2 regions of the Blautia luti genome follow, and region 1 is predicted to be linked to the other one. Evidence: predicted binding sites of a transcription regulator. Region 1 holds the regulator's gene; the other holds the start of a gene.
The links. Region 1 encodes HrcA, which represses chaperone genes, less so after heat shock. Its sites were predicted from a motif close to TGTTAGCACTCNNNNNNNNNGAGTGCTAACA; they were not measured.
Positions count from the first base shown of each region.

Region 2: groES (co-chaperone GroES) is a predicted target of HrcA. The motif match lies at 2,361-2,391, and genes of this name have one in related genera.

Region 1 is NZ_AP028156.1:2,697,432-2,701,651, reverse strand. It holds gene uvrB (excinuclease ABC subunit UvrB) at 1-1,526, shown strand, start outside; gene hrcA (heat-inducible transcriptional repressor HrcA) at 1,680-2,720, shown strand; gene grpE (nucleotide exchange factor GrpE) at 2,738-3,382, shown strand; gene dnaK (molecular chaperone DnaK) at 3,443-4,220, shown strand, end outside.
Region 2 is NZ_AP028156.1:844,498-848,717, reverse strand. It holds gene R8695_RS03945 (DUF6106 family protein) at 1-176, opposite strand, end outside; gene groL (chaperonin GroEL) at 317-1,936, opposite strand; gene groES (co-chaperone GroES) at 1,993-2,277, opposite strand; gene codY (GTP-sensing pleiotropic transcriptional regulator CodY) at 2,621-3,403, opposite strand; gene topA (type I DNA topoisomerase) at 3,718-4,220, opposite strand, start outside.

The DNA of each region.
Region 1 (4,220 bases):
ACATGATGATTTCCCTGCGTCCGGGAATGACCAAAGACCGGGATGAGGTGATCCGGGAACTGATCGACATTCAATATACCAGAAATGAGATGGACTTCCACCGAAGCACCTTCCGTGTCCGCGGAGATACTTTGGAAATTTTCCCTGCCAATAGCTCCGATACAGCTGTGAGAGTAGAATTTTTCGGAGATGAGATTGACCGTATTTCAGAAATTGATGTACTGACAGGAGAAATCAAATGCCAGCGTTCTCATATCAGTATCTTTCCTGCATCCCACTATGTAGTGCCAGCAGAACAGATCCAGAGAGCAGCTGTAGCCATAGAAGAAGAATTAAAAGAACGTGTAGAGTATTTCAAAAGTGAAGACAAGCTTCTGGAAGCTCAGCGAATCTCAGAACGCACCAATTTCGACATTGAAATGATGAAAGAAACAGGATTCTGTTCAGGAATCGAAAACTATTCCAGACATCTGTCAGGATTAAAGCCCGGACAGCCGCCATACACACTGCTGGACTATTTTGGAGATGACTTCTTACTTATTATAGATGAATCTCATATTACAGTCTCTCAGGTAGGAGGAATGTACGCCGGTGACCAGAGCCGGAAACAGACACTGGTAGACTACGGATTTCGGCTTCCTTCAGCCAAAGACAACCGCCCCTTAAGCTTCGAAGAATTTGAATCCAAACTGGATCAGGTAATGTTTGTATCCGCCACTCCGGGACAATATGAGTATGATCACGAACTCCTCCGCGCAGAACAGATCATCCGTCCAACCGGACTTCTGGATCCGAAAGTAGAAGTCCGCCCCATTGAAGGCCAGATTGATGATCTGATCGGAGAAGTAAACAAAGAAGTGTCAAAGAAACACAAAATCCTGATCACCACTCTTACCAAACGAATGGCAGAAGACCTGACAGAATATATGAAAGAAGTAGGAATACGGGTTCGCTATCTCCATTCTGATATCGATACCTTAGAGCGTGCCCGGATCATCCGGGATATGCGTCTGGATGTTTTTGATGTACTGGTAGGAATCAACCTCCTTCGAGAAGGCCTGGACATCCCGGAAATCACCCTGGTAGCAATCCTGGATGCAGATAAAGAAGGTTTCCTCCGTTCTGAAACCTCCCTCATCCAGACCATCGGACGAGCTGCACGAAACAGCGAAGGCCACGTAATCATGTACGCAGACAATATGACCGATTCCATGAACAAAGCCATCACCGAAACCAACCGCCGCCGAACCATTCAGGAAGCCTACAACAAAGAACACGGAATCACTCCGACTACTATCAAAAAAGCAGTCCGCGACCTCATCGCCGTATCCAAAGCAGTAGCCGAAACTGAAGTCCGACTTCAGAAAGACCCAGAGTCCATGACCCGCAAAGAACTCACCAAACTCATCGCCCAGGTAGAAAAACAAATGCGCGCCGCAGCTGCAGACCTCAACTTCGAACAAGCCGCCGAACTCCGCGATAAAATGATCGACCTGAAAAAGAACCTGGATACTCTGGATAAATAATAATTCCCATTGTTTGTAAAATAACAAAAAATTCACAAAATAATATTGACAAACCAAATCAAGAGTGCTATCTTATGAGCATAAGGTGTTAGCACTCCTGAAACATGAGTGCTAACAAACCAAAAAACAAAGGCAGTAAAGGAGTGGAATTTCATGGATCAGGAATTAGATGATCGTAAAAAGAAAATACTAAAAGCCATCATCAAAACCTACATGGAAACAGGCGAACCGGTGGGTTCCCGGACCATTTCCAAGTTTGCAGATTTAAATGTAAGCTCTGCCACCATCCGGAATGAGATGTCAGACCTGACAGATATGGGATATATCGTACAGCCCCACACCTCAGCCGGAAGAATTCCTTCTGATAAAGGTTATCGCCTCTACGTAGACGAGCTGATGAAAGAAAAGGAATCAGAGGTTCAGGAAATCAAGGATCTCATGATAGAGAAAACTGACAAACTGGATAAAATGCTGAAGCAGGTAGCAAAGGTACTGGCCTCCAATACCAACTATGCAACCATGATCTCTGTTCCACAGTACAGCGGAAGCAAGATTAAATTCATCCAGCTTTCCCGCGTAACACCCCTTCAGCTTGTAGCAGTAGTAGTGAGTGATAACAATGTCATCCGAAACCAGATCATCAATCTGGATGAGGAGATGGACGATCAGACAATCCTGAAATTAAATCTTCTTCTTAACACCAACTTAAATGGGGTGCCCATTCAGGATATCAACCTGGGAATGATCGCCCGCCTGAAAGAACAGGCAGGTGTACATGGCTCTGTGGTTGGCACAGTCCTTGATGCAGTGGCAGACACCATCCAGGTAGACGAAGACGATATGCAGATATATACTTCAGGAGCAACCAACATTTTCAAGTATCCGGAGCTTGCAGACACAAGCAAAGCGAGCGAGTTGATTTCAGCATTTGAAGAGAAGCAGGATCTGGTAGACCTGGTGAAAGAGAGAATGTCTGATACCGAGAACACAGGAATTCAGGTGTACATTGGTGATGAGATGCCGGTGCAGACCATGAAAGACTGCAGTGTGGTGACAGCTACTTACGAACTTGGAAAAGGAATGCATGGTACCATTGGTATCATCGGTCCGAAGCGTATGGATTATGCAAATGTAGTTGACAGCCTGAAGGCTTTGAAAGTCCAGCTGGACGAACTGATTAAGAAAGAGAGTTAGAAAGGCGGTAATAGATAGTGTCAGAAGAAACAAAGAACACAGCTCAGGAAGAAGAAACAACAGAGACTCCTGTAACAGAAGAAATTGTTGAGAATGAACCTGAAGTTGTAGAGAACGGTGAAGCTGAAGCAGAGGAAATCCCAGTAGAGGATGGAGACGAAGAAGCTTCCCAGGATGACAAAAAAGAAAGCAAATCAAAAACTTCTTTCTTCGGCAAGAAGAAAAAAGAGAAAGATAAATTTGAACAGCAGATCGAAGAACTTACAGACAGACTGAAACGAAACATGGCTGAGTTCGATAACTTCCGTAAGAGAACGGAGAAAGAGAAATCCAGCATGTACATCATCGGAGCCAAGGATATCGTTGAGAAAATCCTCCCGGTTGTGGATAACTTCGAAAGAGGCCTTGCACAGGCACCTGAAGGAGATTCTTTCGCGGATGGCATGAAGATGATCTACAAACAGCTGATCACAACATTGGATGAGCTGGGTGTGAAACCAATCGAGGCAGTCGGTAAGGAATTTGATCCGAACTTCCATAACGCAGTAATGCATGTGGAGGACGAAGAAGCCGGTGAGAATATTGTGGTAGAAGAATTCCAGAAGGGCTACACTTACAAGGATTTCGTAGTCCGTCACAGTATGGTAAAAGTAGCCAACTAATTTACATGAAAATATAGAATATATCAAATCTAGTTGAAAATAAACAGGAGGAACAAGATTATGGGAAAAATCATTGGTATTGACTTAGGTACAACAAACAGCTGTGTAGCCGTAATGGAAGGTGGACAGCCAACAGTTATCGCAAATACAGAAGGCGCAAGAACAACACCATCTGTTGTCGCTTTCACAAAAACAGGAGAACGTCTTGTAGGTGAACCTGCAAAACGTCAGGCAGTAACAAACGCAGAGAGAACAATCTCTTCCATTAAAAGAGAGATGGGTACTGACTACCGTGTAACAATCGACGACAAGAAATATTCCCCACAGGAAATTTCCGCTATGATTCTTCAGAAACTGAAAAAAGATGCAGAAGGATACCTCGGTGAGAAAGTTACAGAAGCAGTTATCACAGTTCCTGCATACTTCAACGATGCTCAGCGTCAGGCAACAAAAGATGCCGGTAAGATCGCTGGCCTTGAAGTAAAACGTATCATCAACGAGCCTACAGCAGCAGCTCTTGCTTATGGCCTTGATAATGAAAAAGAACAGAAAATCATGGTATACGACTTAGGTGGTGGTACATTCGATGTATCTATCATTGAAATCGGTGATGGTGTTATCGAGGTTCTTTCTACAGCTGGTAACAACCGTCTGGGTGGTGATGACTTCGACCAGAAGATTACAGACTACATGCTTTCTGAGTTCAAGAAAGCAGAAGGTGTTGACTTAAGCAACGATAAGATGGCACTTCAGAGATTAAAAGAAGCTGCAGAGAAAGCTAAGAAGGAACTTTCTTCCGCAACAACTACAAACATCAACCTGCCATTCATTACAGCTA
Region 2 (4,220 bases), 1.9 Mb from region 1:
GGGATCACGAAATAGCACGCAATTCCCAGTATGATCGCTGCGATAAGAAGCAGCGGAGTGATAAAAAGTCCTGCAAAAACAGCCAGTGCTGTCAGAACGATCAGACCGTATTTCACCAGACTGTCTTTAGCTGTGCGTTCTCTTTTTACCAGAAGTTCTGAATACAGATCACCCATTCTTCTTTTCTCCTTTTCTTGTGTTCCGGTTCCGGACATTCCGGACCTTTGAGGTTCATTATATCATAAAACGGAACCATCGTCTATGACGACGGTCCCGTTTTCATGTGAAGATTGTATGTCTAAATTATTTTATAAGATTACATCATTCCCATTCCCGGGTTAGCAGCCGGTGCAGGTGTATCTTCTTTAATAATTGCAACAGCAGATTCTGTTGTCAGTAATGTAGATGCAACACTTGTAGCATTCTGAAGAGCGCTTCTTGTAACCTTTGCAGGGTCAAGGATACCTTCACCTACCATGTCTACATATCTTTCGTTCAGGGCATCGAAACCGATTCCCGGTTCGGATTCTCTTACTTTGTTGATGATTACGGAGCCTTCCAGTCCTGCATTTGCAGCAATGCGGTACAGAGGAGCTTCCAGAGCTTTCAGGATGATGTTTGCACCTGTCTTCTCGTCACCTTCCAGAGTTGCAGCAAGTTTTGCAACTTCTTTGGATGCGTGGATGTAAGCAGATCCGCCACCTGCGATGATACCTTCTTCTACTGCTGCTCTTGTAGCTGCAAGAGCATCTTCCAGACGAAGTTTCGCTTCTTTCATTTCTGTTTCAGTGGAAGCACCAACACGGATAACAGCTACGCCGCCAGCCAGTTTTGCAAGTCTTTCCTGTAATTTTTCTTTATCGAATTCAGATTTTGTTTCTTCGATCTGTCCACGGATCTGAGCAACACGGTTTGCGATTGCATCTTTGTCACCCATACCATCAACGATAACTGTGTTCTCTTTTGCAACTTTAACAGATTTTGCACGTCCTAACTGTTCCATAGTTGCATCTTTCAGTTCCAGACCAACTTCTTCTGAAATTACCTGGCCGCCTGTAAGGATTGCAATATCCTGAAGCATTTCTTTTCTTCTGTCGCCATATCCCGGAGCTTTGACAGCTACTACCTGGAATGTTCCTCTTAATTTGTTTACGATCAGGGTTGTAAGAGCTTCACCTTCTACATCTTCAGCGATGATGAGAAGTTTCGCACCAACTTTTACGATCTGCTCCAGTAATGGAAGGATTTCCTGGATGTTGCTGATCTTCTTGTCTGTGATCAGGATATATGGATCTTCCAGGTTTGCTTCCATTTTTTCCATGTCTGTTGACATGTATGCGGAAACATATCCACGGTCAAACTGCATACCTTCTACCAGGTCAAGTTCTGTGTGCATTGTCTTGGATTCTTCTACTGTGATAACGCCGTCTTTGGAAACTTTTTCCATAGCATCTGCTACTAACTGTCCAACAGTCTCATCGCTTGCGGAAATAGATGCAACGTTTGCGATCTGTTTCTTGCCGCTGATTGTCTGGCTCATGTTCTTGATTGCTTCTACAGCTACATCTGTAGCTTTCTTCATTCCTTTTCTGAGGATGATCGGGTTAGCGCCTGCTGCCAGGTTTCTCATTCCTTCGTGAACCATAGCCTGTGCAAGAACAGTAGCTGTTGTTGTACCATCACCTGCTACATCGTTTGTTTTGGAAGCAACTTCTTTGATCAGCTGAGCTCCCATGTTTTCGAATCCATCTTCCAGTTCGATTTCTTTTGCGATTGTAACACCGTCGTTTGTGATAAGCGGAGCACCGTATGGTTTGTCAAGAACTACGTTTCTTCCTTTCGGTCCTAATGTTACTCTTACTGTATCTGCTAATTTATTTACACCAGCTTCAAGAGCTGCTCTGGCTTCTGCGCCGAATTTAATTTCTTTTGCCATGATAAAATGACCTCCTGTTTAAATTCTGATCTTTCTATATTACTGTCTGTTGTGTCTTATTTAACGATTGCAAGAATATCATTCTGTTTTACAATGATGTATTCTGTGCCGTCCATCTTTACTTCTGTTCCTGAATATTTGGAGTAGATAACTTTATCACCTACAGCTACTTCCATTTTTACTTCTTTGCCATCAACTACTCCGCCAGGTCCTACAGCTACTACTTCTGCCTGCTGTGGTTTCTCCTGTGCCTGTCCCGGAAGAACGATTCCGGATTTTGTTGTTTCTTCTGCTTCAACCTGTTTTAATACAACTCTGTCACCTAAAGGTACTAATGTCATGATCTATAATCCTCCTTTAATCTCCGAATGATTGCCGCCTTTTTCAGCAGCTGTTCCGGCATCTGTCAAACCCTGCCGATTTTTGCTAGCACTCTTTTACCTCGAGTGCTAATCACTGTCCTTATATTATTGAAAAAGGGGTAATTTCGCAAGTTGTTTTAGCATTATATTTTTAATGATATTCTCTTTTTTACTCTTATTTACTCTGTTTTTCTCTTGTTTTCTTAATTTACAAATAATTTTATTCAGAAAAACTTTCTGCCCGAGACCAAAAAAAGCCCCGGCGTTCAGGCCTGTATAAAAGCTGATACACCGGAGCTTCTCTTTTCATATCGTGTCTTTATTATTTCTTATTTCTCTGTGCCTTGATCTCTTCCAGTTCATCAAAGATCACTTCATTGAGTACCTTAATGTAGGTTCCCTTCATACCGGAAGATCTGGATTCGATCACACCTGCACTTTCAAATTTCCTCAGTGCATTTACAATAACAGATCGGGTGATTCCCACGCGGTCTGCGATCTTGCTGGCAACCAGGATTCCCTCATCCCCGTCCAGCTCATCAAAAATGTGGATGATCGCTTCCAGTTCGGAGAAGGAAAGTGTATTAAAGGCTGATTTCACTACCTGCTGTTTCCTGTCTTCTTCGGCATTCTCTTCATGGACAGCACGCATCATCTCAAGTCCTACCACTGTAGTTCCATATTCACTGACGATAATATCCTCAATATCATACGGTTTATCGAAACGATACATAAATACAGTACCCAGTCTTTCACCTGCAATATCAATAGGATTGATGATTCCCTGATAGCTTCCTGAAACATGCTCAAATCCTAATGTCTGAAGATTCACGTTCTCTTTCGTGGACAGAACACCAAGAAATCTTTCATTTAATAAGGAGTCCACATAACCTCCGACCTTATCCTCAATAAGCTCTGTAATTTCTTCCACTCCTGGACATAAACTGACGCCCAGAACCTTTCCTTTCTTACTGAGCACCAGAATATTAGAACTCAGGGTTTCCATCAGGACCTGGCAGATATCGTTGAAAACTACCTTACTGGAACTGCTGTTATGCAGAAGTTTGTTGATTTTTCTTGTTTTATCCAGCAACTGAACGCTCATGTTGTCCTCCTTTCGCTATGGAGCTGTAAGCCCCGGTAATTGCTGTTTTTCTACTTATAGTTTAATATTACACGTTCCAAGTATAAATTGCAAGATAAATTTTACTATTTTTCATTTTATCTTTGCTTTTCTGAAAATAGATTTCTTTCCCAAATATTATTCAACAAATACAGTTTAACTGCCGGAAAATATCTGCTTACACAGGCATTCCTGTAAATAGGGTTCTCCTGATTCCGGTCTTCCAGAAAACCAAAACAGCAGAAGAGATCCTCATTCTGCTGCTTTTATTGGAAAATTATATTCAATTGCTGTAATTATTTCTCTTCCGATGGTTTCGACTCTACATATCCACAGGTTTCCTGGCTGCATGCCAGTTTATTCCCCTTTTCCACCATGTAGCTTCCACATTTCGGGCATTTCTTCACAGATGGTTTCTGCCAGGACATAAAATCACATTCCGGATTATCCTCGCATCCGTAATATTTACGTCCTTTTTTGGTCTTTTTCAGTACCAGTTCCTTGCCGCATTTCGGACAAGGCACACCGATCTTCTCGAAATATGGCTTGGTATTTCTGCATTCCGGGAATCCCGGGCATGCCAGAAAACGTCCGTGAGGACCATATTTGATCACCATGTTTCTGCCGCAATTGTCACAGATCACATCTGTCACTTCGTCCTGGATATCTACTTTCTCCAGTTCTTCCTCTGCTGCATCTACATCTTTCTTCAGATCCGGATAGAAATTGCTTACTACAGTTTTCCATTTCACAGTTCCTGCTGCCACACAGTCCAGAAGACCTTCCATGGTGGCTGTAA